Regions from separate parts of the Pseudoduganella plicata genome, predicted to be linked through region 2. Evidence: predicted binding sites of a transcription regulator. Region 2 holds the regulator's gene; the other holds the start of a gene.
What was found. Region 2 encodes NrdR, which represses ribonucleotide reductase genes. Its sites were predicted from a motif close to CACNANATNTNGTG; they were not measured.

Region 1: E1742_RS12420 (ribonucleoside-diphosphate reductase subunit alpha) is a predicted target of NrdR. The motif match lies at 1,318-1,331, and genes of this name have one in related genera.

Annotation. Positions count from the first base shown of each region.
Region 1 is NZ_CP038026.1:2,857,588-2,871,932, forward strand. Features, by position in the region: gene E1742_RS12420 (ribonucleoside-diphosphate reductase subunit alpha) at 1-1,231, opposite strand, end outside; gene E1742_RS12425 (sigma-54-dependent transcriptional regulator) at 1,672-3,087, opposite strand; gene E1742_RS12430 (sensor histidine kinase) at 3,133-4,803, opposite strand; gene E1742_RS12435 (PP0621 family protein) at 4,822-5,076, opposite strand; gene E1742_RS12440 (cytochrome C assembly family protein) at 5,073-5,876, opposite strand; gene E1742_RS12445 (ABC transporter ATP-binding protein) at 5,986-6,783, opposite strand; gene E1742_RS12450 (ABC transporter permease) at 6,785-7,606, opposite strand; gene E1742_RS12455 (ABC transporter substrate-binding protein) at 7,617-8,603, opposite strand; gene E1742_RS12460 (M48 family metallopeptidase) at 8,863-9,894, opposite strand; gene E1742_RS12465 (YjgN family protein) at 9,894-10,952, opposite strand; gene E1742_RS12470 (NHL repeat-containing protein) at 11,120-13,240, shown strand; gene ffh (signal recognition particle protein) at 13,310-14,345, shown strand, end outside.
Region 2 is NZ_CP038026.1:5,500,979-5,515,323, forward strand. Features, by position in the region: gene E1742_RS24205 (ExbD/TolR family protein) at 1-19, opposite strand, end outside; gene tolQ (protein TolQ) at 35-727, opposite strand; gene ybgC (tol-pal system-associated acyl-CoA thioesterase) at 782-1,198, opposite strand; gene E1742_RS24220 (SDR family NAD(P)-dependent oxidoreductase) at 1,359-2,105, opposite strand; ZMP/ZTP riboswitch at 2,290-2,402, shown strand; gene glyA (serine hydroxymethyltransferase) at 2,496-3,743, shown strand; gene nrdR (transcriptional regulator NrdR) at 3,837-4,307, shown strand; gene pilV (type IV pilus modification protein PilV) at 4,633-5,178, shown strand; gene E1742_RS24240 (PilW family protein) at 5,175-6,122, shown strand; gene E1742_RS24245 (pilus assembly PilX family protein) at 6,182-6,742, shown strand; gene E1742_RS24250 (pilus assembly protein) at 6,819-8,942, shown strand; gene E1742_RS24255 (type IV pilin protein) at 8,939-9,406, shown strand; gene E1742_RS24260 (GspH/FimT family pseudopilin) at 9,334-9,942, shown strand; gene ribD (bifunctional diaminohydroxyphosphoribosylaminopyrimidine deaminase/5-amino-6-(5-phosphoribosylamino)uracil reductase RibD) at 9,997-11,097, shown strand; gene E1742_RS24270 (riboflavin synthase) at 11,190-11,828, shown strand; gene E1742_RS24275 (methyl-accepting chemotaxis protein) at 12,122-13,753, shown strand; gene E1742_RS24280 (cation:proton antiporter domain-containing protein) at 14,147-14,345, shown strand, end outside.

The DNA of each region.
Region 1 (14,345 bases), 2.6 Mb from region 2:
GCGCGCGCACCGGCGTCCAGTCGTTGCCCAGACCGCCGGCGAACTTGGCCAGCAGCGCGTTTTCCTTGATGGCGTCGTAGATGCCTTCCAGGTCGTCCGACACCGTGGTGAGGTAGCACGACGACAGCTGCGAGCGCAGGGTGCCCGAGTTGAACAGGGTCGGCGTCGACGACATGAAGTCAAAGCTCGACAGCAGGTTGTAGAACTCGATGGCGCGCGCTTCGCGGTTCGCTTCGTTCAGCGCCAGGCCCATCGCCACACGCATGTAGAACGCCTGCGGCATTTCGATGCGCACGTCGCGCACGTGCAGGAAGTAGCGGTCGTACAGGGTCTGCAGGCCGATGTAGCCGAACTGCAGGTCGCGGTCGGCGACGATCGCTTTGGCCAGCTTGGCCAGGTCGAACTCGGCCAGCTTGGTGTCCAGCAGCTCGGCCTGGATGCCCTTGGCGATGTATTGCGGGAAGTAGTCGACATACGCCGCGGCGGCCTGCGCCTGCGGGGTTTCCTTGCCGAAGACTTCCTTGCGGATCGTGTGCAGCAGGATGCGGGCGGTAACCTGCGAGTAGGCCGGGTCCTTTTCCATCAGCGCGCGGGCGGCCAGGATGGCGGACTTGTGCAGCTCTTCGACGGGCACGCCGTCGTACAGGTTCTTGACCGTTTCGGCCAGGATGGCATCGGCATCAACGTGCTTTTCCAGGCCGGAGCAGGCGGCGGCGATCAGGTCGCGCACTTCCTGCATCACGAGCGGACGGCGCTGGCCGTTCTCAAGCACGTGCAGTTCCGGTTCGGCCACGTCAGGCGTGCCGGCGGCGGCCTTCTTGGCGCGGCGCTCTTCCATCTGCTTGGCGCGGTACAGCACGTAGGCGCGGGCCACGTCGTGTTCGCCGGAGCGCATCAGCGCCAGCTCGACCTGATCCTGTACGTCTTCGATGTGGAACGTGCCGCCGGATGGCTGGCGGCGCACCAGGGCATTCACCACGTTGTTCTTCAGCTCTTCGACCAGTTCGCGGATGCGCGCGGACTCGGCGCCATGCCCGCCTTGCACGGCGAGGAAGGCCTTCGTCATCGCGACAGCGATCTTGGTGGGTTCGAAGGCGACGACGGCGCCGTTGCGACGGATGATGCGGTAGTCGCCCAGCGCGCCCGACGTTGCCATGCCACCTGACACGGACGCTGCGGACGCCGGCACTTGCGATGCCGGATTGGTGGTGATGTCTTGGTTAGATTGCATTGTGGCTCCCCGAAAACGACGTGCAGAAAAGGGTTGGACCGCGCGGATGAAATCGCTGCGGTCCCTTGATTTGTAGAAACTTTGATCACTAGATTTAGTGAGTAGTGCAAGTTGTTGCACTAATTGTAGTGAGAGCGCCGGCCTTCTACAAGCGCTACAGCCGCAAAATAATTTGCCAGAACGTCCAAGTTTCGATTGACTTTTTGATGTGCCTCAAACGACGGGCGTTATCGTGTAAGCAAGCGCTAACATCGATTTTAACGGTTGGGTACGGCTGCTGAAACGGCAGGCAGACGCAGACCGGGACGTTGAACTTATGACAAACTTATAGGCCGGACACTACCACGCTGTGCGGCGCGGACCGGCATTATAGACGATGGCAGCCGCGGCCGTGATGGGGCCTGCCCCGCCTGCGCAGGGCATTCGCAGGCCTGCCGGATTCATTCCTTGATATTGAGTTTCTGCATCTGGTAACGCAACTGCCGAAAACTGATCCCCAGCAGCTGGGCGGCCTGGGTGCGGTTGTATTGCGTCTGCGCCAGCGCCCGCACGATGATTTCTCGCTCCACGCGCTCCAGGTATTCCGGCAGGTTGGCCGGCAGCACCGTCAGGTCGGGCAGCGGCGGCAGATCCGCCGGCAGCGGTTCGGCAGCAGGCGCAGGCGGCGAGGCAACCACGGGATCGGCGCGGACGGGGGCCTCGGCCACCTTCGCCCCCTTCAGCGCCAGGTCCTCGACGTGGATCACGCCGTCGTTGGCAAACGCCAGCGCCCGTTCCAGCACGTTTTCCAGTTCGCGCACATTGCCGGGAAAGCTGTAGCCGCGCAGCGCGTCCAGCACGCCCGGCCCCAGCGTGGCCCGGGGCCCGGTACCGGACAGGCGCGCCAGGATCGCTTCCGTCAGCACCGGCAGATCGTCCAGCCGCTCGCGCAGCGGTGGCAGTGCCAGTTCGATCACGTTCAGGCGGTAAAACAGGTCCTGCCGGAACCTGCCCTGCTCCACGCAGCGGGCCAGATCCTGGTGCGTGGCGCTGACGATGCGCACGTCGACGGGCTCCTCGGCCGTGGCGCCGATCTTGCGCACCCGCCGCTCCTGGATGGCGCGCAGCAGTTTGACCTGCATGGCCAGCGGCAGGTCCGCCACTTCGTCCAGCATCAGCGTGCCGCCGTGCGCTGCCTGGAAGAAGCCGTCGCGCTCATCCGCGGCGCCCGTGAAGGCGCCCTTGCGGTAGCCAAAGAACTCGGCCTCCATCAGCGCTTCGGGAATGGCCCCGCAGTTGACGGCAATGAACGGCCTGTCGGCGCGCGAGCCTTGCGCATGGATTTCGCGTGCGGCCAGTTCCTTGCCACTGCCCGATTCGCCCGTGATCGCGATCGGCGCCATCGAGCGGGCCAGCCGGGCAATCTGCGCTCGCAGCGCCTGCATGGCCGCCGACTGTCCCTTCAGGCGGCTGTCCACGGCGTCGCCGCGCGGTACCGGCGTCGGGCCGTTCAGCTGCAGCGCCGACAGCACGAGCTGGCGCAGCTGGTCCAGCTGCACCGGTTTGCTGACATAGTCGAACGCGCCTGCCTTCAGCGCGACCACGGCATTGTCCGCACTGCCGAACGCGGTGACGACGGCGATCGGCGTGTTCCTGCCGCTGGCGGCGATTTCCCGCACCAGCTCCAGCCCGAGCCCGTCGGGCAGGCGCATGTCCGTCAGTACGAGGCCATATTCGGCGCCGCCGCCCAGGCAGGCCCGCGCCGTGCGCAGGTCGGCCGCGCTGTCCACGTCGAGTCCCATCTTCAGCAGCGTGATCTCCAGCAGCTCGCGCAGATCGTCTTCGTCGTCGACCACCAGAACTTTCGGAGCACTCATCGGCGGACCTTTGCTGTCTATATATAGAGGCGATGCGTGGAACGGCTAGGTGCCAGCGCGGGCAAACGTGATGACGAACCGGCCGCTGGACGCAGGGCTGGCGCCGCCCGCCACGTCGAAGCGGTATTCGTAATCGAGCATCGCGTCGTTATTCAAGCATAACTCACGTGCCAGATACAGGCCCAGACCGGTGCCCCTGGAGGACGTCGTATAAAACGGCTCGAAGAGGTGAGCACGCACTTGCGGCGCAATGCCCGCGCCGTCGTCCTGCACGTGCAGCTCGGGCGGCCAGCCGGGCGCCGCGACGACAAACAGGCGGATGCTGGACGGCTTGCGGCTGGCATAGCGCACCGCGTTGCCCAGTAGGTTGAGCAGCACGCCGCGCAGGTGTACCGGGTCGAAGCGGACGGTGATGTCGGCCACGCCGGCGATATCGAGGACGGCACGGTCCAGGCCATGCAGCTCGTCGAATTCGTCCTTCAAATCCGCCACCAGCGCCCCCAGGGCCAGCGGCTCGCCGTGGCTGTGCGCCTTGCGCGACAGTTGCAGGATGTCCTCGACCATGCGGTTTACCCGCGCCACGTTGTCGCCGACGATTCTCAGCAGGCGCACGTGCACGGGCGCCGACAGGTCCTCGGCCAGCAGCGACGTGGCATGGCCGATGGCCGACAGGGGATTTCTCACCTCGTGCGCGATGCTGGCGGTGAGCCGCCCCATCGACGCCAGCTTGAGCTGCTGCGCCTGATTCTCGATGGCCGTGACGTCCTCCAGGAAGATGACGTTGCGCTCCAGGCCGGGCGCGGTCGTCTCCGCGGCGGCAAAGCGCAGTTTCAGGTGGGCGGCCAGGTCGCGCCGGCCGTTCCAGGCGGCCGTCATGTCCTGCAAGGCCGGATCGGTGTACGGCTTGATGGTGACGAACGCCGTGGCGCGGGCCGGATCGGCGCGCCAGTCGTCATAGGCCTGCGCGATCGCGTGCAGCGAGGGCAACGCGCCCAGCCGCAGGCCCAGCGCTCCCGCCACGCCCAGCATCTGCTGCGCGGCGGGATTGCCGGCGTGGATCTCGCCATCGGGACCGACCACCACGACGCCATCGCCCGCATGGGACATGACGAGCCGGTTGACGGCCTGCTGCACGCCGATCTCCAGGCCGCGCTGCACGGCGAGTTCTTCCTGCAGGATCAGGCGTGCCGCCATGCGGTTCACCAGCAGCACGACGGCGAAGAAGGCGGCGCCCAGCATGCCGGCCTGCAGCACGGCCGCGTCGCCCTCGGCATTGAGCAGGCGCCAGACGCTGTCGCCCAGCACGAACAAGGTGACGAGGGCCGCGCAGAACAGCGCCAGCACGAGGGGTGCCAGGATGGCGCAGCCGGCCAGCGGAAACAGGTAGAGGATCGCCAGGCCGCCGCGCACGCCGCCGCCGCCCACATACAGCAGCGAGATGACGGCCAGGTCGCAGGCGACCTGCGACAGCAGCTGGAACAGGAAGCGGCGGCGCCAGCGCGCGGCCACCACGGCAAACAGCACGGACAGCGCCAGGTAGCCGCCGCAGACGCGGGCGTACAGCAGGTCGCCCGAGTTGTGCAGCCCGCGAGTATCGACGCTGAGGTAGACCAGCAGGACGAGGGCGATGACGACGCGGGTGCCGTTCAGGGTCTGCAGCGAACGCCAGAAGGTGTCGCGCGACTGGGCCGAGAGGGCGAGCGGTGCGATGGACACGTGCCGCGCGCCCGCTCGCTATGGCGCGGGCGTGTGCGCCGCGCTGCAGTAATCGCGCCCGCCGGCGGGCACGTTTTCCGATGCCGGGTAATACATGCCGCAGTGGGCGCAGCACAACATCGGCTCGGCCGTCACCGCCGGCGGGCGCGCAGCCTGGCGGCGCGCCTGGGCCGCGATTTCCTCCTGCTGGCGGCGGATATTGGCGCGCAGCTTGGCGCGAACGGCGGCGACGACCAGGAACGCCAGCGCCACCCAGAACAGAATACGTGTCATGCGTAACCTCGATGCAAAACCACTTCCAGCACGAAGCGGGTACCAACATACGCCAGCAGCAGCGTGGCGAAACCGGCCAGGGTGAAACTGAGCGCCGTCTTGCCGCGCCAGCCGCGGAAGTGGCGGCCGGCCAGCAGCGCGGCAAACAGCAGCCATGACAACAGCGTGAAGACGGATTTGTGGTCCCACTTCAGCGCCTGGCCGAACAGCTCCTCGGAGAAGAAAATACCGGACAATACCGTCAGGGTCAGCAGGGTGAAACCGAAGCCGATCAGGCGGAACAGCAGCTTTTCCATTGTCAGCAGGGCGGGCAGCTGGTCCAGCGCGGCCCACAAGAGGCCCGCGCGAGCCGTGCGCGCATGCAGCCGCGACTCTTGCAATGCCATCAGCACGGCGTGGAAGGCGGCGATCGTCAGCGTGCTGTAGGCCAGCGTGGCGATGGCGATGTGCCAGCCGAACAGCGGCGAGCGGCCTTCCAGCGGAATCAACGCGCCGGGGAATATCCCCTGCAGGACGACGGCAATGGCGGCGCACGGCATCACCATGCGGCGCAGGCCGTCGAGCGGGAAGTTACGGTTTTCGATCCAGTAGGCACCCACGGAAATCCACAGAGCCGACGACAGCATGGCGGCAAACCCGAGCCGTAACGACCCGGGCACCATGACGTCGAACCACAGCGCCGCGCCATGCGCCAGCCACGCCACGGGCGTGATGCCGGCAATCAGGCGGGATTTCGCGGCAGGCAGCAAGGCGCACACGAGGTACAGCAATGCGGCTGCGATGAGAAAATTTGTCTGCATCGGCGCAGTTTACTATAGCGCTGCACATGTCGGGGGCCGGCGCCGGGTCACGGCGAAAAAACCGGAGCCTGTCACCGGTTTTTCTGAGAAACCGGTGACAGGCTCGGATTTAGTCGACCGCGGCGAGGCGCAATTCGTCGTTGTGATGGCGCTGCTGCTCCTCCATCACCAGCTGCCCCAGCTCGCGCTTCAAGGCGTTGAATTCGGCCGATGCGGGATCGCGCAGGCGCGGCAGGTCCACCAGCAGGTCGCGCTTGATCGTGCCGGGCCGGTACGTCATGACGACAATGCGGTCGGCCAGGTAGATCGCCTCCTCGATGCTGTGCGTGACGAAAATGATGGTCTTTTTCAGCTCGGACCAGATGCGCAGCAGTTCGTCCTGCAGGTTGCGGCGGGTCAGCGCATCGAGGGCGCCGAACGGCTCGTCCATCAGCATGATGGGCGAATCGAGCGCCAGCACGCGGGCAATCGCCACGCGCTGGCGCATCCCGCCCGACAGGTCCTTCGGATAGCGTGCGCGGAAGTCCGCCAGCGACAGCATCTTCAGGAGCTTGTCGACGGTGGCGCGGATCTGCGCTTTCGGCTGGCCCTTGATCTCCAGCCCGAAGGCGACGTTGTCCTCGACCGTCATCCACGGGAACAGCGCATATTCCTGGAACACCATGCCCCGCTCCGGCCCCGGGCCCGTGACGACCTGGCCGTCCGCCGTGATGGTGCCGGACGACGGCGGCGCGAAGCCGGCCACCGCGTTCAGCAAGGTCGACTTGCCGCAGCCGGAGGGGCCCAGCAGGCAGACGAACTGGCCGCGCGGGATTTCCAGGTTGATGTCCTTGAGCGCGATGACGTCGCGCCCCGGCGTGGAAAAGATCTTGTTGACGTGCTTGACGACGATGTGCGGTGCGCTCATGTCAGTTCTCCAGGCCGCGATGCCAGCGCAGCAGGTGGTTGTTCAGTTTGTTGACGCCGATATCGATGGCCAGGCCGATCACGCCGATGGTCAGCATGCCGGCGATGATCTTGTCGGACCAGAAGTACTCGCGTGCTTCCGTGATGCGGAAGCCCAGGCCATTCTGGACGGCGATCATCTCGGCGACGATGACGACGATGAACGCCGTGCCGATGCCGATCCGCACGCCCGACAGGATATACGGCACGGCAGCCGGCAGGATCACGCGCACGAACATCGTCGTGCCGGAAGCGCCCAGGTTGCGGGCCGCGCGCAGGTAGATGCCGTCCACGTGGCGCACGCCGGCCACGGTATTCATCAGCACGGGAAAGAACGCGCCCAGCGCGATCAGGAAGATCGCCGGCGGATTGCCCAGCCCGAACCACAGGATCGACAGCGGAATGTAGGCGATCGGCGGGATGGGCCGCAGCAGCTGCACCAGAGGGTTGAGCCACGCATAGACGTGACGGCTCGCGCCCATGGCAAGTCCGATGGGCAGGGCGAGCCCGGCGCCGACCACAAAGCCGACAAACACGCGGTACAGGCTCCCCAGCGAATCGTGGATCAGCTCACCGGAAAACGCCCACGCCAGCTTCGACCCGGCGGCCGGGTCGTAGGCCTGCAACGGCAGCAGGTACTCGATCCATTTCGCCACCACCGCCGCTGGCGACGGCAGCACCTGCGGGTTGACCCACTGCAGTTGCGCGGCCGTGTGCCATAACGCAATCACCAGCGCCGGGACCACCAGGCCGACACCGACTTCCCGCCAATCGATCCTTGCCATGCCGGCCCCCTTACTTCACGCCCAGGCTTTTCTTGGCCTGTTCGAGCAGATCGGTCTTGACCCAGTCCTTTGCCACGGGCGGACGGCTCATGCGGCCCACGCCCGTCTTGACCATGATGTCGGTCGTTGTCTGGATATGTTCCGGCGTGATGTCGTAGCTGTACGGCGAATTGCCGATGGCATCCTCGAAGTCGTCCTTCGTGATCTGGCCCTTGAAGATCACCTCGCGCACGTATTTTTCGGCCGTGGCCTTGTTGTCGATGAACGTCTTCGTCGCTTCCACGAAGCAGCGCATGAACTTCTCGGCGACAGGACGGCGCTCTTTATAGAACTTTTCCGTCATGACCATCGTGCGCACCGGCTCGCCGATGGGCGTGTTGTAAGGCTTCATGATCTCAATGCCGAAGCCCTTGTTGATGGCCTGCGAAGACTGGGGTTCGGATTGCATCATGGCGTCGATATTCTTGCCGAGCAGTGCCTGGTTCAGGTCCGCGTAGGCCAGGAGCACGAGGCGCACGTCCTTGCCCGGCTGGTCGGAAGCGGTCAGGCCAGCCTGCTGCAGTTCCGCCAGCAGCAGAACTTCCTGGATGCCGCCGCGCGTGACGCCCACGCGCTTGCCCTTCAGGTCCGCGATCGACTTCAGTTTCAGGTCGCTGCGGCCCACCAGCCGCGCGCCGCCCTTGGCGAAACCAGCCACCGCATAGATCGGCGCCCCGCCGGCGCGGCCGGAAATGGCGGCCTCCGACGCGGTGGTACCCACATCGAGCTCGCCGGCGATGATGGCCTGCATGACGTCCAGGCCCTTGGCAAAGATATGCTCTTCCACCTTGATGCCGCACTTTGGCGCGATCTCCTTGATATAGGAAACGGCGCCGTAGTGGGCAAACTTCAGGTTACCCAGCCTCACCACTTCCTGCGCCTGTGCGTGCATCGGCACGTGCAGCGCCAGCGTGGCCAGTGCGAGCGTTGCCGCCAGCGTCGTCGATTTCAGTCTCATCCGGTCTCTCCTCAGATAACTCGTGATCGCGCCGGCGTTACCGCCTGCCGGCCTCATGTTTGGTGCCCGGGAAATCATACCTCGGATTGCCCGGCAGTTTTACGGCCTCGCAATGCCTGTTGCGGGGCGGCTGCGCGCAGCATGTCGCGCCCCGGCCCCGAACGAGACTAGGGAGCACAATGCATTCCCGACGGAAAGTTGTCAATGAGAAATGGCAAAGAGTGGGCCGCCGCGCGTGGTGGGCGCACGGCATGCCGGGTCAACGCAACCGCTCGCGCAGCCGCGCCAGGCGCTCCGCGGAGGGCGGATGGCTGGCCAGATAAGGCGGCATGGCGCCGTGCTCCTTCTCCAGGCCCTCCAGCGTTGCGAACAGACGCTCCAGGTGTGCCAGCGGAATGCCGTTCCGATGCAGCATGGCCGCCGCGTAATCGTCCGCTTCCTGTTCGGCGTCGCGCGAGTAGCGCATGTCCAGCGCCATCGTCGGCAGGCCGGCCACCAGCGAGCCGGCATCGCCCACGACAACGGTAATGACGGCGGCCACCGCCGAACCCTGGATCAGCCGGCGCGTCATGTGCCTTTCGTGCAGGTGCCCCAGTTCGTGCGCCAGCGTGGCCAGCACGGCCTTGTCGTCCTCCAGCAGGTTCACCAGCTCGTCGGTCAGCACGATGTCGCCGGACGGCAGCGCGAACGCATTCGGGCCGATGCGGCTGCGGCGGAACACGAGCCGGTACGGCGGTGCGCCATCCTCTGGCGGCGCCAGCTGGGCGAACGCCTGCGCCAGTTCCTCCTGGCGGCTGGCGGCCAGCCGGGTGGGACTGAATACCCGGCGGTCCAGCATCTTCAGCACGCCCTCCCCCAGCTGCCGCTCGACGGACGCCGGCAGCATGCGCGCAACAAGCTTCGCCCCTGCCGGCACCACGAACAGATACCCGACCACCAGCACGATCACCAGCATGGCGAACGAGGCCAGCACGGCACGCCAGCTTTGCTGCATCCAGACCACCGTGCTGTCGCGATGGCCCGTGGCATGCAGCAGCGCCTCCATCGCACCCCGTTCGTCGGGCTCGAACACGGCTTCGTCGGCGAACGTCAGTTTGCGCGGCGCATGCGTGCTGCGTTCCGACACGCGAATGTCGTTGAGCGGCGTACACCGCTCGGCCTCCCCTTCCAGGCAGGCATGGCCGTCGCGCACGCGCAGCACGACCCGGTGCGCGCGCGACGTGACGCCGTCGTAGTAACGGCCGGCGACGGCCGTGCCGGCCGCCTCGTCGAGCGTTGCGCCGCCATCCATCACAGCGACAGGTCGAAGCCCGCCAGGTCGGCAGCACCTTCGCCAAAGGCGCCGACGGCGTCGCCCTTGTTGGCGACAACATCATCCAGGCTGCCGTTGACCAGCACAGCGGTCGATTCCAGGCGATAGCGCAGTGCGCGCACGTGGGCAAACGGAATGAACAGGCCCAGCGTGAAGACAATGCCCAGCGTGTTCGTGAGGTACAGGCCGGCCAGGCGCGACCACGTCATCGTCGACTTGAAGCGGTGCGCGCCCAGTTGCGTGTGGTTCCAGATCAGGTTCTGCAGCACCGCCATCAGCGCCCAGCTCACGCACAGCATGAAGGCATAGCCGACAACAACCAGCAGGATGACCGCGCCCGATGCGCCGGAGGCACCGCCCAGGAGGCCGGCGACGCCGCCCATTACGGCACCGGCGACGCCCAGCGCGAAGCCGCCGCCGATCATCAATCCCAGAAACACGGCATACGTCTTGTAGAACTCACCGACCGTCGCGTCGAACGAGAAGTGCGTGCCGCCGTAGCGGCTTTCCGTGTGCTGGTACCGCTTCAGGCGCTGGTGCACGAATGGCGTACCGAAGCCGAGCGTGATGACGGAAAAGACCGGCAGCACAAGGTAGTGCAGATAAGTGCTTCCCAGGCTGCCGCGGAAGCCGAAGCGGATGCCGCGATAGCTGCTGTTATGCAGCGAGAACTGCAGGCTTTTCCAGACCAGCCACGGCATCACGGCGGCGACGACCACCATCATGACGAGGCCGAGCGGCAGCGAATAGCGCAGCGCGACGTTATATCCGCCCAGCAGAACGAGCGCGGCGATGCGGCCCTTCAGGATCGCCATCGGATTGCCGTGGTACTCGAAGGTGCTGCCTGCCAGTTTGGTGTTGGCGTAAAAATACTGGTTCCGCCGCACTTTCGCCCAAGCCGAGTAGATACCAAGAGTTACGATCGACAGCAGCAGGTTGACGATCCAGATGCGGAAGTACTCGCTTCCGGTGGCCGAGAACGCAAGACGCTCCTCGGTAGCGGCCGCAGGTACGGCCTGTTCAAAAACAGCGGACATTTTCTCTCCCCAGACTAGACAAGCGAGCACCTTGCAGTCTCGCAGAATAGTTGTCAATGAGAAATCTCAAATGTTTGCCGAACCTGTGCACGAATGTGACAATTGGTGAGTTTCGCGCAGCGTTTTGGCCCTAAAATGCTCCGTTTTGACCATTCGCAAAACCAACCATGTCCTCCCGTTTCGCAATCCGGTCGTTCCGTCGAACCGCCATCGCCATGGTGCTGCCACTGCTGCTGGTCGCGTGCGGCGGCGGCTCCGAGAACGATCCCCCGGCAACGCCGACAGCGCCAACCGCGCCGGCCGTGACGCTGGACGCCACCGCAAGCGCCGGCCAGCTGTTGGCGGGCGGCGCCACGACACTGACCGCCGCCGTTTCCGACAACAGCGCCGTCTCATGGCAACTGGCGGCCGGCGCGCCGGGCAAGCTGTCGGCCACGACGGGCGCCAGCGTCACCTACACGGCGCCCGCCTCGGGCATCGCCGTGCCCACGGCCGTCAACGTCACGGCCACCGCGGCGGGCGTCGGCAAGACCGTGCAACTCGTCATCAACCCGGCGCCGGGCGGCGCGGGCCTGAGCCTGATCGCCGGCGCGCTGGGCAGCCACACGGTGGTCGACGGCAACGGAGCCACGGCCCGTTTCGATAGCATCAGTGGCATTGAGGCGGCCGCCAACGGCTCCTGGCTGGTGATCGACAACCGCGCGTTGGCGCTTCGGCACGTCAGCGCCGGGGGCAGCACAAGTACAGTGGTCAACCTGGCGGTCAGCACGGACGGCTTCGGCCAGTTCCTGGGTATTGCGCCGGCGACCGACGGCTCCATCCGGGCGGTACAGCGTTTGAGCACCGGCGCCGTGCTGCGCAGGCTCGCCCTGGACGGCACCATAACGACCATCGGCTCCCCGACACCAGAGCTGGAAGGCACGCGCAGACTGGCAAGCAGCGCCGGTAACGACCTGTTCGTACTGGCCTCGTCGGCGGCATACAGCGGCATTTATCGGGTGAGCAGCACCGGCACCGTGACTTTGCTTGCGGGTGGCACTGGCGGTGGCACACTGTCCGACGGCCAGGGCGCGGCGGCGCGCTTCAACAGCCCGACGGACATGGTCCGGCTGCCAAATGGGGACTTCTATGTCATCGACGGGCAATCCGTGCGGCACGTAACGGCCGCCGGCCGCGTCACGACGCTGGCACTGACCGACGTTGACCTGCCCGCCGACGCAACGCTGCGCAGCATCACAGCACGCGCCGACGGCACGCTGGGCCTGCTTGTGCATACGAACTCCCGCTACACCGTCTACGGCATGACAACCGGTGGCGCGTTGACGCCGCTCAGTGGCGGTTTGCGCGTCTTGCCGGCCGAATCGGGCGGCTTGCGAAAGACCGATTTCGTCACCCTGCGCGCAGGGCCGGGCAGTACATTGGTGGTAGCTAATGGCGGCGAACTGCACACGTTGCAAGCCGCGCTACTGGAACCGCTGGCAGGGTTGGAAGACGACAGCTTGCGCGACACGGACGGCCTCGGCACCGAGGCGCGCTTCGTCGACCCGAAGTTCGTCGCATCGGATCAGCGCGGCAAGATCTATGTGGCCGATCACCCGACCGGCTATGGCGACGTTCCCGGCAGCCCCACGGATCACGGCCTGTACCTGCGCCAGATCGACGCGGCCGGCCAGGTCACGACGCTGCTGACGAAGGACGACTTCGGCCGTCCGCGTGGCCTGCTGGCCGACACCGCTGGCAACGTGTACGTGCTGGAACAGGCACGCTGGCTGGGCCGGCTGGACAGGTCCGGTGGCGCAGTGTACAAGATCGCGCCGGGCGGCACGATGACGCTGATCGCCGGCCAGACGGAGGCGAACGATACCCGCCCCATCGACGGCAAGGGTACCCAGGCACGCTTTGCCCGGCCGACGTTTGCCGGCATCGCGGCGGACGGCACGCTGTACGTTTATGACGTCGACAATACGATCCGCAAGGTCGCCCAGGACGGCACCGTCACCACGGTGGCCGCACTGCCGGCCGACGTGGGCGTTGCGCCGGACGGCAAACGATACGATTACGATGGCGAGACAGTCGGACGCATCGAAGCGGACGGCAGCCGCACTGTCGTCGCGGGCCAGAAAGGCAAGGAGGGCACCCTGCTGGGCACCCTGCTGGGCGCGCTGCCAGGCGCGCTCGGCGCAACCGGTGGCCAGGCCTCGCTGCCAGGCCTGCTGACGCCGACCGGCCTGCACACGTTCGCCCTTATTTCCAACAGCGCCATCGTGAAACTGGTCCTGCCCCACTAATGTAAAATGACGGGATTCCGGCACCGGCTACCCGATGCCGCCCTCCCTTCTATTAGTACAGTACCCGACATGCTAGACAATCTGACTCAACGCCTTGCCAAGGTCGTCAAGACCATGCGTGGCGAGGCACGCCTGACCGAGGCCAATACCGCCGAGATGCTGCGCGAAGTGCGCCTGGCACTGCTGGAGGCCGACGTGGCCCTGCCGGCCGTGCGCGAATTCATCGCCAAGGTCAAGGAAAAGGCGCTGGGCGAGGAAGTGATCTCCTCGCTGTCGCCGGGCCAGGCCCTGGTGGGCGTGGTGCAGCGCGAACTGGGCGCCCTGATGGGTGCCGACCTGGGGCCGGAAGCGGCCCAGCTGAGTTTTGCCCAGCAGCCGCCGGCGATCATCCTGATGGCCGGCCTGCAGGGTGTCGGTAAGACCACCACCGTCGGCAAGCTGGCCAAGTACCTGCGCGAAGAGAAGAAGAAAAAGGTGCTGACGGTGTCGGCCGACGTGTATCGTCCCGCCGCCATCGCCCAGCTGCAGTCCGTCACGGGCCAGGCCGGTGCCGACTTCTTCCCGTCGTCGTCCACCGACAAGCCGGTCGACATCGCGCTGGCCGCGCTGGACTGGGCAAAGAAGCACTATCACGACGTGCTCATTATCGACACGGCCGGCCGCCTCGGCATCGACGAGGAGATGATGAAGGAGATCGCGGCCGTCCATGGCGCCGTCAAGCCGATCGAGACGCTGTTCGTGGTCGATGCGATGCTGGGCCAGGATGCGATCAACACGGCCAAGGCGTTCAACGACGCGCTGCCGCTGACGGGCATCGTGCTGACGAAGCTCGATGGCGATTCGCGCGGCGGCGCCGCGCTGTCCGTGCGCCACATCACGGGTAAGCCGATCAAGTTTGCCGGCGTGTCGGAAAAGCTCGATGGCCTGGAAGCGTTCGATCCGTCGCGCATGGCCAACCGTATCCTGGGCATGGGCGACATCCTGGCGCTGGTGGAAGAGGCCCGCAAGGGTGTGGATCAGAAGGCGGCCGCCGATCTGGCGGCCAAGGTCAAGTCGGGCGGCAAGTTCGACATGAACGACTTCAAGGCGCAATTGGGCCAGATGA
Region 2 (14,345 bases):
TGTTGAAGGAGGAAGCCATCGTGTCCTCGCCTTCTTAGCGCGACTGCCGCTGCAGGATGTTGGAGAACTCCTCGACGAAGCTCTCGAAGCGGATCGCCAGACGGTCGACGTCGTGCGAAAAACGGTTGTAGGCGACGACGGCGGGGATGGCAGCGAACAGGCCGATGGCGGTGGCGATCAGCGCTTCGGCAATGCCGGGGGCGACGGCCGACAGCGTTGCCTGCTGCACGTTGGCCAGGCCGCGGAACGCGTTCATGATGCCCCAGACGGTACCAAGCAGACCGATGTAAGGTGACACGGAACCGACGGAAGCCAGGAACGCCAGGTGGGATTCCAGCGCATCCATCTCGCGCTGGAACGCGGCGCGCATCGCGCGGCGGGCGCCATCGAGGATCGCGCCCATGTCCAGCGTCTCGCGGGCGGCGCTCGCAGCCTGTTTGCCCTTGATGAATTCGCCCATGCCCGCTTCGAAGATGCGCGCCAGCGCGCCGTTGCTGGCGCGGTTGCTGCTGGCGTTCTGGTACAGCGCGTGCAGGTTGCCGCCGGCCCAGAAGGTTTTTTCAAAATCGATCGTCAGGCGCCGGGCGGCGCGCACGTCGAACATTTTCTTGAAGATGTAGGTCCAGCTGACGAGGGACACGCCAAGCAGCAGCGCCATGATCAGCTGCACGATCAGGTGTGCGTTGGAGATGAGGGCGATGAAGGAAAGGTCCTGGGTGGCGTTCATTGTTTCTCGGTCTGGTTGTTCGGTCTGTTTATATGTGTCGTCGAAGGCGCCGGCTTACGCGGCGTCGGGCTGCATGGAGCGCATGCGCGCCAGCACGGCATCGGGCAGCCCGCGCGGGCGCAATGCCGAGCTGACGCAGCCGACCCGCACATGTGCCGTGTTCAGCAGCGTACCGCCGCACCACGCTTCCTGGCGGAATACCACGGAGGCGCGGCCCAGCTTTTCGATTGTCAACGTTAAGTTTAGTACATCGTCCAGCTTTGCCGGCGCATGATAGTCCGCGCTCACGCTCTTGACGACGAACATGGCGTCGTGTTCTTCCAGCAAGACCTGCTGACCGACACCAATCGCACGCAGCCATTCCGTACGGGCGCGCTCGAAGAATTTCAGGTAATTCGCGTAGTAGACGATGCCGCCCGCGTCCGTATCCTCGTAGTAGACACGGACCTCCCAGGTAAACTGTGCAGACATGGATGAATTGTTAGTGTTATTGGGCAACATCATACGTCATTTCTGTTGAAAACGTTGCCGGAAGTTTGCTCGATTGAAATGCGGTCGTTTTTACAAGGCGGCCATTAAAGCAAATCCTGGCGGCGCCTCCGACCGATGTAACAATCCTTTACGTTTGACCTCAGCCGCGCTTGATGGCGAACGGCGAAAAGCCCTGGCACGTCGGCATCAGCTCGATCACGTTGACGTTGACGTGCGGCGGCAGCGTGGCGATCCAGTAGGCCGTGGCGGCGATGTCCTCGGCCGTCAACGGCGTCGTGCCTTCGTAGACCTTTGCTGCGGCCGCATCGTCGCCCTTGAAGCGCACGTTCGAGAATTCCGTGCCGCCGCACAGGCCCGGCGCGATATTGGTCGCGCGCACCCCGGTGCCGACGAGGTCGGCCCGCAGGTTCAGCGTGAACTGGTCGACGAATGCCTTGGTGGCGCCGTAGACGTTGCCGCCCGGGTAAGGGTAGGCGCCGGCGACGGAGCCAAGATTGATGACGAGGCCGCTGTTGCGCTCGACCATGCCGGGCAGCACGGCACGCGTCATCGTCACGAGACCGCTGCAGTTGGTGGCGATCATCGTTTCCCAATCTTCCAGGGACGCTTCGTGCGCCGGCTTGACGCCCAGTGCCAGGCCGGCGTTATTGATCAGCACGTCAATATCGCGCCAGCCCGCGGGCAGGGCGTCCAGCGCGGCGTGGATGGCGGCCTTGTTCGTCACGTCCAGCGGCACCGTGCGCACGTTCGGGCCCAGCTCGGAAGCAAGCGCGTCGAGGCGGTCCTCCCGGCGGCCGGCGATCAGCACCTTGTGGCCGTTGGTGGCGAACGTACGCGCCATCGCGGCGCCGAAGCCGGCGGTGGCGCCGGTGATAAAGACGATCATGCTTTGCATCCTGTCTGTTAGCGGTCGTGAACCTGACGATTGTAGCCGAAACGGCAGTATTGTCACCAATTCTCACGCGTTGCCCGACTGCTATCGCCTGCCGTGGTGTTGTATGCGTGAAAATGTTGTCGGAAGTCCGATTCTTGCTCTCGCGGACCAGTTCACATACAATCGCCACTCCATTTATGTCTCACGTAACTGGCGAAAAGCGGACACCGCCATCGGGCAGCCCGCGAAAGGTGGATCTCCACCGGGGAACGTGAGATTCCAACACAGCCGTTCGCCTGGGCAGCCACGATGGAATCGCGCGGATGAGTGCGCGCCCGGGCTGCCTACGACATTCCGGCGACCTCATTCGATCCTATCTGCCAGTCCTAATCGGAGTAATTCATGTTCGCAAAAGATCACACCCTCGCCGCCATCGACCCGGAACTGTTCGGCGCCATCCAGAATGAGAACCGTCGCCAGCACGATCACATCGAGCTGATCGCTTCGGAAAACTACACGTCGCCCGCCGTCATGGAGGCACAGGGCTCCCAGCTGACCAACAAATATGCGGAAGGCTATCCGGGCAAGCGCTACTACGGCGGCTGCGAATACGTCGACGTCGTCGAACAGCTGGCCATCGACCGCGTCAAGCAGCTGTTTGGCGCCGAAGCGGCAAACGTGCAGCCGAACTCGGGTTCCCAGGCCAACCAGGGCGTGTTCTTTGCCGTGCTCAAACCGGGCGACACGATCATGGGCATGTCGCTGGCCGAAGGCGGCCATCTGACGCACGGCATGGCGCTGAACATGTCCGGCAAATGGTTCAACGTGGTGTCGTACGGCCTGACGGCTGAGGAAGACATCGACTACGACGCCATGGAGAAGCTGGCCCACGAACACAAGCCGAAGCTGATCGTGGCCGGCGCCTCGGCGTTCTCGAAGAAGATCGACTGGGCGCGTTTCGCCAAGGTTGCCAAGGACATCGGCGCCTACTTCATGGTCGACATGGCCCACTATGCCGGCCTGATCGCCGCCGGCCTGTACCCGAATCCCGTGCCGCACGCCGACTTCGTCACGTCCACCACGCACAAGTCGCTGCGCGGTCCGCGCGGCGGCATCATCCTGATGAAGGCCGAGCACGAGAAGATCATCAACTCGGCGATCTTCCCCGGCATCCAGGGCGGCCCGCTGATGCACGTGATTGCCGGCAAGGCCGTCGCGTTCAAGGAAGCGCAAGGCGCCGAGTTCAAGGCTTACCAGGCACAAGTCATCAAGAATGCCGACGTGCTGGCCAAGACCCTCATCAAGCGCGGCCTGCGCATCGTTTCCGGCGGCACCGAGTCGCACGTGTTCCTCGTCGACCTGCGCGCCAAGAACCTGACTGGCAAGGAAGCCGAAGCCATCCTGGGCAGCGCGCACATCACGACCAACAAGAACGGCATTCCGAACGATCCGCAGAAGCCGTTCGTGACGTCCGGCATCCGCCTGGGCAGCCCGGCCATGACGACGCGCGGCTTCAAGGAGCTTGAGTCCGAAGAAGTGGGCAACCTGATCGCCGACGTACTGGACAACCCGCACGACGCCGCGACGATCGAAAGAGTCAAGGCCGCCGTCAAGGTCCTGGCCGACAAGTTCCCCGTCTACGCGGCCTGATAACGGCGACAGCTTTACGCCTGAAACAGTCGTTGTTACACTCTGAGCGCCGGACCCGAAGTCCGGCGCTTTTTTATCCCTGAATGCCTCCCCATGAAATGTCCGTTCTGCCAGCACGATGATATCCACGTCCTCGATACCCGCGTATCGGAGGAGGGGGACGCCATCAAGCGCCGGCGGCGTTGCGGCAAGTGCGACAAGCGCTTCACGACGTACGAACGGATCGAACTTTCGATGCCGTTCGTGGTCAAGAAAAATGGCAGCCGGACCGAGTTCTCGGAAGCGAAGTTGCGCGACAGCCTGATGCTGGCCCTGCGCAAGCGTGCCGTCGCGGCCGCGTCCGTCGACACGGCCGTGCAGTCGATTTCGGAAAAGCTGCTGACCAGCGGCAAGCGCGAAGTGGACTCGAACCATATCGGCGAGCTCGTCATGCAGGAACTGAAGCGCCTCGACAAGGTGGCGTATATCCGTTTTGCGTCCGTCTACAAGAATTTCGAGGACCTGGCCGAGTTCCAGGACGCCATCGAAGAGGCAGGGCAGGAGCGCAAGCCGAAGGGGGAGTGACGGGCTCCCGGCTGCGGCGTTCATCCGCGGCCGCGAAATAGGGAGACCAGCGCCCGGCACAGGGCGAGCGCCGTGTGGTCGCGCCCGGGGTACTGTTTGCGGCGGTCTGCACCACTCAGGCACCTTGTCCCCTTGCGGCGGGCGCACCCCGCGCTGCGACGCCCGTTCGGTTATGCCTGAATTTCTCCTGCTCAGCCCGCAATTTTGCAACCCGGCAGCACAACTTCTTGCCAGAAATTCTTCAGTTCCCCCCATATCCTTGAGGTAGCGCAACCGACGACCGGCCCGACCGCCTAACTTGTAAGGGCGAAGTCGAGGAGATCCCATGCGTGCTGCCGCGGGCTTTACGTTGATCGAAGTGCTTGTTGCCGTGCTGGTGCTGGCCGTTGGCCTGATCGGCGGGACGGCCATGCAGCTGCATGCGATGCGCACCCGGCACGAATCGGCCCTGCTGTCGGCGTCCGTGCAGGCCGCCACCGCTATGGCCGACCGGATCCGCGCCAATGCCGGCCAGGTTGGCAGCGTCTATCTGGCGATCGATTACGACGCCCACCGCGAACCCACGCCGCCCGCCCCGGCCAGCCTGTGCATGGCGGCCCCATGCGACAGCGCGGCGCTGGCCGAGCTCGACGCGTATGAACTGAAGCGCCTGGTGCGCACCACCTTGCCGGCGGGGCGCGTGCGCGTGTGCCGCGATGCGGGCATCTGGCAGGCGGGCCGGCTGCGCTGGCCGTGCTCGGGCGGGGCCACGGCGCCGGTGGTCGTCAAGATCGGCTGGCGCGGCAAGAATCCCGACGGCACGCCGCAGGCGGACGCGGAAGACGGCTTCGTGCCAGGCGTGGCGGTGGCCGTGGCGGGGGTTGCGCCATGACCGGCCGCCAGCACCGCTGCGCCGGCGCCGGCCTCGTCGAGATGCTGGTCGCGCTGACGATCGGCATGCTCGTCACGCTGGCATCGGCGGCGATGCTCGTCACGGCGAATGGCGACTACCTGCACCACGGCGCCACGGTAAGGCTGAACGACGGCGGCCGTTACGCCCTCGAACTGATCGGGCAGGCGCTGCGCCAGGCGGGCTATGCGGACGCGGCCGCACCCGGTGGCGCCGCGCCGGCGGCGGAGGAGGGCGCCGGCATCGAGGGTCTCGACGCACGCAGCGTCACCCGTACCGGGCCGGGCATCGCGGACGCGCGGGCATCGTCCGTCAACGGCAGCGACGTGCTGGCGGTGCGTTTCGGCGGCGCCGGCGCGGGTTCCGGGGACGGTTCCATCGTCGATTGCGCCGGCTTCGCCGTCGGCGCGTCGGCGCAGGGCTGGAGCATCTTCTTTGTCGCGCGGGGCGACGATGGCGAAGCGGAGCTGCGTTGCAAGTACCGCACCGACAGCGGCGGGTGGAGCGCCGATGCCGTGGTGCGCGGCGTCGACAGCCTGCAGGTGCTGTATGGCGTAGATACCGATACGCCGGTGGACGGTGTCGCCAACCGCTACCTGAACGCCACGGCCGTGCGTGCGCTGGACGATGCGCTGGCCGTGGCGGGTGCCTCGGCGGCCGAGCGCGAACGGGAGCGGCGGCGTCGGTCTTACTGGCATCGGGTCGTCGCCGTCCGGCTGGCGCTGCTGCTGCACGGCGAAAGCGGCACGCGCAGCGGCGGCGCGCCGATGGCGTTCGATCTGTTCGGGGCCGCCTATACGGCGGCGGCAAGGGGCGGCGATGCCGGTACGCGGATCGACGAGGCGGCGCTGCCGGCGTCGCTGAGGGCACGGTCACGCCGGCTGTTCGAGGCGGCCGTGTTGCTGCGCAACCGCGCGGGGTCGTGATGGACGTACCGCGTCGTTGGACCGGGCCGCGCTGGCGGCGCTGGGGCCGGCAACGAGGCGTGACCCTCGTCGTCGGCCTGCTGATGCTGGCCGCCGTGTTGCTGCTGGCGGCGTCCGCCACCGATATGGCGTTGATGGGTGAAAAATCGGCGCGCGCCGAGCGGGACCGGCATATCGCGCTGCAATCTGCGGAGGATGCGTTGATGGATGCGGAACTCGATATCGAAGGCGTGGCCGCGGTGCCGGCGGAACGCCGCGCCCTGTTTGGCGCGGCGGACGCTTTCAGCCCTGGCCCGGGCGCCGCCTGTGGCGTGGGACTGGCGCTGGGACTTTGCGCACGCAGCGCACCGGGCGAGCCGCCGCCGTGGCAGGCCGTCGATCCGGGCGGCGGGACAGGCGTGCCGCTGGGGACATTTACCGGTGTCGAGGCGGAGACGGGCGAGGGATTCCTGCCGTTGCGGCGGCCGCGCTATATCGTCGAGCGGCTGCCGTATCGGCCGCCCGGTGCGGAGGTGGGTGCGGACGATGGCTACCTGTACCGCGTCACCGCCATCGGTTTCGGCAGCCGCGAAGGCACGCAGGTCGTGCTGCAGGCAACCTACCGCCGGCACGATGACTGAGGCGACGATGGACGCATCGCACCAGCGGCGTCGCCGGCGGCGTCGACTCTGCGGCCTGGTACTGGCGGTCCAGTGCATGGGTGGTTGCGTCGCGGACGCGGCCGCGCAAGCGTCCGACGAGCAGGTTGCCGTCGGCTGCGCCGCCCGCTATCGCACGGTGCGCGGACCCGCAGTGACCGTGCCGGCAGCGCGCCTGGCTCCTGTCGGCGCGGAAGAGGCCACTGTGTTTCGCGCCGCTTATGTGCTGGCGCGCGGCAGCGGCACGCTGACACGAACGCCGCTGGTGCGCAACGCGGCCGGCGCGCTGCGTCAGATGCCGCCGCTGTGGGATGCGGGTATGCTGTTGGCCGACAGGCCGGCCGCGGCACGCAATATCTACACGTTCGATGGCGATCCTGCTGCGCGCCGGGCCACGATACCGTTCCTGTGGGATGCCCTGTCGCCGGGGCGCCAGGCGGAACTCGACCGGCCGCCCGTGCCGGTGGATGGCGAGGATGGTCCGGACGGCCTTGGCTCCGCGCGGCTGGAGTACCTGCGCGGCGACCGCACGCTGGAGGGCCACGGCTTGCGCGTGCGCAGCGGCGTACTGGGTGACGCCGTGCACAGCACGCCGGTGTTCGTCGGCGCCGGCGCGAACGCGCCCGCGCGCGGCAGTGCCGACCCCGCCTATGCGGCATTCCACCAGCGCACGTTACGCCGCGCGCCGGCCGTCTACCTCGGCGCCAACGACGGCATGCTGCATGCGTTCGACGCGCGCAGCGGCGCGGAACTGTTCGCCTATGTGCCCGACATGCTGTTCGGCGCCTTGAAGGAATTGACGTCGCCGGCGTACACCCACCGCGCTTACGTGGACGGGCCGCTGGCCGTTGGCGAAGCGAACCTCGGCGGCGCCTGGCGCACGGTGCTGGTGGGATCGCCTGGCGCGGGCGCCCGTGGCCTGTTTGCCCTTGACGTGACGGATCCGTCCTACTTCGAGGGCGGACTTGGCGTACTGTGGGAATTCACGCCGCGCGACGATGCCGCCATCGGCAACGTCATGACGCCGGCCCAGGTGGCGCGCCTGCAAGTACGCTCGCGCAACGGTGTGCGCCAGTACCGCCATTTCGCGGCGACCGGTAACGGCGAGGGCGCCGGACGCGCCGCCCTGTTGCTGCTGGCGCTGGACAAGCCGCCCGGGCAGCGCTGGCGCCTCGACACCAGCTACTACCGCCTCGACATACCACCGGGCGAAGCGGGGCTGCCCGCCGGCCTGTCCGCGCCGGCCCTGGTGACGGACGATGACGAGACGCTGCGTCACGTCTACGCGGGCGACCTGCAAGGTAATCTGTGGCGCTTCGACTTCACGCGCACGCCGCCGTGGCGCGCCAGCCCGGGACTGCGGCCCGTGTTTGTTGCCCGCGACACGAACGGTGTGCGCCAGCCCATCGCCCAGCAACCGAAAGTGGTGCATGCCGCCGGTGGCGGCTATCTGGTGCTGTTCGGTACCGGGATGCTGCGCTCGCGCGCCGACCGCGACCCGGCAGGGTTCACGCCGCAGTCGTTCTACGCCATTCATGACGATCCCGCCCACCCGGCCACGGCGGCCACACGCGCCGACCTGCTGCAGCGCCGGCTCGATGCCACGGACGGCGGCATGGGGGTCACGGTCAGCGGGACGCAGCAGGCCATCGGCGGCGGAACGCGGCCGAAAGGGTGGTACATCGATTTCGGCGTCGGCACGGGCGCCGGCGAACGCAATATTGCCGGCGCGACGATCGTTGACGGCAAGGTGGCGTTCAGTACCGTCGTGCCCGGCCGTACCGCCTGCACGGAAAGCTACGGCCGGACGTACCTGCTCGATGCCTTGTCCGGCCTGGCGCCCGACAGCGCCGGGGTCGCGGTCAGCGGCGCCACGACGGGCGCGGTGGTGATGGATTTCGTCGACGGTCCGCCGGCGGCGCTGCCGGCCGCGCGCGTGCGCGGTCACGGCGGAAGGGGCAACGGCACGCGGATCGAGGTGACGCGATCGGCCGAGGTCGTCGCGCTCGGCACGTCTGGCGGCGTACCGCGCGTTACTTCGACCCAGGCGACGCTGCCGGCCGGGCGCCTGAGCTGGCGCGAGGTCGTCAACTGGCGCCAGTTGCATCGTGCCGCGGCCCGGCGCGGCGATGCGGATCCGTCCGGCGGCGCTCCGGCAGCGACAGGGAGGGAAAGCCAATGAAGAGCCGAATCGGCCGGCGCGCGGCGGCCGGGTTCACCTTGACGGAACTGCTGGTCACGGTCGGCATCGCCGGCATCCTGGCGGCCTTCGCGTATCCGGGCTTCCAGGATCACCTGGTGCGCACGCGGCGCACGGAAGCGCAGGCGGCGTTGCAGCGGCTGATGCAGCAGGAGGAGCGCTATTTCACGCTGCACAACAGGTACTTCGCCTTTGCGTCCGATGCCGCCGGCGCCGGCGCACCGGCATTTCGCTGGTGGTCCGGCACCAGCCCGGCGCGCAGCGGTTATGAGATCGAAGCCAGGGCCTGCGACGACCAGCCCATCGAACAGTGCGTGCAACTGGTGGCCACGCCGGGCACGCCGCGCGTCGACGTTACTTTCAGGGATCCCCAATGCGAACGACTCATACTGACCAGTACCGGCGAGCGCCGCGCCACTGGCCGCGGCCAGCGCTGCTGGCGCTGAACACCGCCTTTACACTGGTCGAGGCGCTCGTCGCGCTGGCGGTGGCCGGCGTGCTGCTGGGCGCCGCCGTGCCCGACCTGCGCGGGTTCGCGCAGCGTCAGCAGTTGCGCGCTGCCGCCGCCGACCTGCTGGCCGCACTGCACCTGGCGCGTGCCCAGGCGCTGGGGCGGGGCGATATCGTCGTGGTGGCCCCGATCGATCCGGCTGGCGTCGCGTGGCAGCACGGCTGGGCCGTGTTTGCCGACCGCGATGGGGACGGCCGCCCCGGTACCGGCGACGAGGTGCTGTTCCGGCATGGACCCGTGGCCGATGGCATGCGCATCTGGTCGCGGCTGTCGGCCGCTGCACCGCCCTGGTATGTCGCCTATAATAGTGCCGGCCGTTCGTGCCGGGCGGGAAACGGCAATGCCGCCAATTTCGGCACGCTGTCGCTGCGCGCCGGCGACCAGGCACGCAACATCAAGATCAACATGCTGGGCCGTGCGCGCCTGTGCGACCCGCTGAGGGAGTCCGGCTGTGCCGCCGCGAGCGAATGACGGGCGGCGGCATGGAGACAAACCGAACCACGGAGCTGGGCGAACAAGCGAGCGATGAACATACACAATGACCTGGACGGCATGCGCCTGGCCTTGCAATGGGCGGAAAAAGGCCTGTACACGACGTCGCCCAATCCGCACATCGGCTGCGTCATCGTCAGGGACGGTGTCGTCATCGGCGCCGGCGTCACGCAGCCCGCAGGGCAGGACCACGCCGAGATCCAGGCGCTGAAGGATGCCGCGCAGCGCGGCCACGACGTGCGCGGCGCCACCGCATACGTCACGCTGGAACCTTGCGCGCATTACGGCCGCACGCCGCCATGTTGCGACGCGCTGGTGCGCGCGGGGCTGGGCCGCGTCGTCTGCGCGATGGAGGACCCGAACCCGCTGGTGGCGGGGCAGGGCTTGGCGCGGCTGGCGGCAGCGGGCATCGAGGTGTCGTCGGGCCTGCTGGCCGACGAAGCGTATGAGCTGAACATCGGTTTCTTCTCGCGCATGCGCCGCCAGCTGCCGTGGGTGCGCCTGAAAACGGCCGCCAGCCTGGACGGCATGACGGCGCTGCACAACGGCAGCAGCCAGTGGATCACGGGGGCCGAGGCGCGCGCCGACGGGCACGCATGGCGCGCGCGCGCCTGCGCCATCCTGACCGGCATCGGCACCGTCAAGGCAGACGATCCGCAACTGAACGTGCGCGCGGTGCAGACACTGCGCCAGCCGCGTCGCATCGTCATCGACAGCCGGCTGGAAATCGATCCGGGCGCGAAGGTGCTGGCTGGCGGCGGTACGCTTGTCGTCGCGGCTGTCAGCGACCATGAACGCGAGGCGGTGCTGCGCGACCGTGGCGCGGAAATCATCACGCTGGCCAATGCGCACGGCAAGGTGGATCTGCCGGAACTGATGCGCGAGCTGGGCCGGCGCCAGATCAACGAGCTGCACGTGGAGGCGGGCACGAAGCTGAATGGCTCGCTGGTGCGCGAAGGCTGCGTGGACGAGCTGCTGGTCTATCTGGCACCAACCCTGCTGGGCGATGCGCAAGGTATGTTCGCGCTGCCGGCCCTGACGGACCTTGCGCAAAAACGCGCGCTGCGCTTCCACGAAGTTTGCAACGTCGGCGGCGACCTGCGCATCCTGGCCCGCTTCATGGATCGGCCATGAACCTGGAGCGGCCGCGCGCGGATCGGCCTGCCAACTGACACGTACAACCGGCGGTCACGCATCGCCATGATTTGGATTGAAGGGACTCAAGCATGTTTACTGGAATCGTCGCCGCTGTCGGCAAAATCAAGACCATCACCCCCCTGCCGGGTGGTCATGACGCGGGCGTGCGCCTCGATATCGATGCGGGCCCGCTGCCGCTGGCGGACGTGGCGCTGGGCGACTCGATCGCCATCAACGGCGCCTGCATGACGGTGGTTGAAAAGACCGGCGGCACGTTCACCGTCGACGTCTCGCGCGAAAGCCTGAACTGCACCGTGGGCCTGGACACGCCGGCGGAAGTGAACCTGGAAAAGGCGCTGACCCTCAATGAGCGCCTGGGCGGCCACCTGGTCTCCGGCCACGTGGATGGCCTGGGCGTCGTACGCAAGTTCGAGCCCGTCGGCGAGTCGTATGAACTGGTGGTCGAAGCGCCGCGCGAGCTGGGCAAGTACCTGGCGTTCAAGGGTTCCATCGTCGTCAACGGCGTCTCGCTGACCGTCAACCGCGTCGAGGACGTGCCCGAGGGCTGCCGCTTCTCGATCAACCTGATCCCGCACACGATCCAGGTCACAACCCTGAAACACCTGGCGGTGGGCGGCAAGGTCAACCTGGAAGTGGATCTGATCGCCCGGTATGTCGAACGCATGCTCTCGGCCTCCGGCAGCGCGGGCGCCACGAAGATCGCTTGATGCCCCCGCCCTCGGGAAGTACCGGCTGCGGCGGTACTTCCCCGGCATGTCGAACGCCGGCCTCGCGCTGGCGTTCCTGCATCTGGTGCGGCCGGCGACCTACCGCGCCGCCGGCCAGGGAGCGCAGAACATAGTCATGGCTACGCTGAACTGGTGTTTGCGCAACACTTTGAAAAAAGACCGGGTGAACATAAGGCAAGTAACGACTTTCCCCGAAGGGAAGGATGCTAGAGTTTCCGTATGGAAATTACCGATTTTCAAATTGCATCTCACCCCGACCACCGCCTACGATCATGAAACTCAGCTTTCGCGCCAAACTCTATCTGCCGCTGATCCTCAGCTGGCTATGCCTGTCCGGCATGACCCTTTTCCATATTTATGAGAGCAAGGCGCTGCGCTTCGAAGAGCGTCAGCATGCGCTGAAATTCGCCACCGACGTCGGCATGTCCACCGTGAAGGAATATGCGGCGCTGGCCGCGTCCGGCGCGATGCCGCTGGAGCAGGCGCAAAAGCAGGCACTGCAGCGACTCAAGGCCATGCGCTATGGCAAGGACGGCTACTACACCGTGGTCGACTCGCGTCCGACGATGCTGATGCACCCGATCAAAGCCGAATTGAGCGGCAAGGACATGAGCGACTTCCACGATGTCAAGGGCACCTACCTGTACCGTGACGCGGCACGTATTGCACAGGGCAGCGGAGAAGGATGGATCGAATACGTCTGGCCGAAGCCAGGCAATGCCGACCAGAAGCAGGTCTTTGCCAAGGGGGCCTATGTGCTGACCTACAAGCCGTGGGACTGGACCTTCATTACGGGGCTGTACCTGGACGACCTGCAGGACGCCTTTGTTGCCGACCTGCGGCGCGCCGCGCTCGTGCTGGCAGCCATCGGTGCCGCGCTGAGCCTGATCGTTGTGGCCGTGATCCGCAGCGTGGCCCGTTCCATGGACCAGGCCGTCAGGGCCGCGGACGCGGTGGCGCAGGGCGACCTGACGCACCCTATCCACGTCGAGGGCGATGACGAGATCGCACGACTGCTGGGAGCGCTGGCGGCCATGCAGCGCAGCCTGGCCGACCTGGTCAGGGAAGTGCGCCAGGGCACGCATACGATCACGGCGGCGTCGTCGCAGATCGCCGCAGGCAACCAGGATCTGTCGTCGCGCACGGAGCAGCAGGCCGGTTCGATCGAGGAAACGGCGGCATCGCTGGAAGAGCTGGCGTCCAATGTGCGCCAGAACGGCGAGCATGCCGGCAAGGCCAACACGCTGGCGCGCTCCGCCTCGGAGGTGGCCACGCACGGCGGCGCCGTCGTGGCGCAGGTGGTGGAAACAATGGCGACCATTAACAATTCGGCGCGCAAGATCGTCGACATCATCGGCGTCATCGACGGGATCGCCTTCCAGACCAATATCCTGGCGCTGAATGCCGCCGTCGAGGCGGCCCGCGCCGGCGAGCAGGGCAGGGGCTTCGCGGTCGTTGCCGCCGAAGTGCGCAGCCTGGCCCAACGCTCGGCCGCAGCCGCCAAGGACGTCAAGGCGCTGATCGGCGACTCGGTCGCGTCGGTCGAAGCGGGAAGCGTGCTGGTCAATCAGGCCGGCAGCACGATGAGCGAGATCGTCGACAGCGTCCGGCGCGTCACCGGGATCATCGCGGAAATTGCCGATGCCGGCCAGGGGCAGCAGCACGGCATCAACCAGATCAACGACGCCGTCGCCGACATGGACACGGCCATGCAGCAGAACGCCGCGCTGGTGGAAGAAGCCGCGGCGACGTCCGCTTCGCTGCACGAGCAGGCATCGAACCTGGCGCGTGTCGTCAGCGTGTTCCGCCTCGATGCGGACGAAATGGGCACGCGTGCCACCGCGTCCGGGCAGCCGGCGCGCAAGGCCGCTGCAACGAAAGTGGCCGCGCGCCTGCGTGCCTGACTTGCTGCGGCGTCTGTCCTGTCGGACCACATCGGGTGTGCACGCCAACGCGCCGGCGCGCCCCGGTCCGGCCACTGCGCCTGCCGCTGCCGGGTCGCGTCGATAAAGGCGTCCGGTTCGCCCAGGCTCAGACAGACGCGGGCCACGGGATGCAGGCGCGCGAGGGGATCCGGCAGGCGTGTCGCGGCCAGTGCCAGCACCACGTTTAGCGCGCCGCATTGGCGTAGCCGCGCCCCGCCGCGGCGCACGACGGTGCCACGTCATCGCAGCGCCAGGATGGACGACGTGGCCGCACCCGCCAGCCAGGCCGTTGCAGCCCGGAGGCGGGTCGCTTGCCCGGCCGGTCGTGTATCTCCTACACTGCAATCTCTCCGCTCAGCCATTCGACCGCCCATGACCATCGCCGACCTACGAGAGGTACTACTGTTCCTGCTGCTGGCCGGCCTGGCGGTGCCGCTGATGCAGCGCCTGCGCGTGAACCAGATGCTGGGGTTCCTGCTGGTCGGTCTCGTGTTCGGTCCGCACGGCCTGGGCAGCTGGGGCGCGGACCTGCCTTGGCTGGCCGATGTCACGTTTCATGACGTCGAGAGCG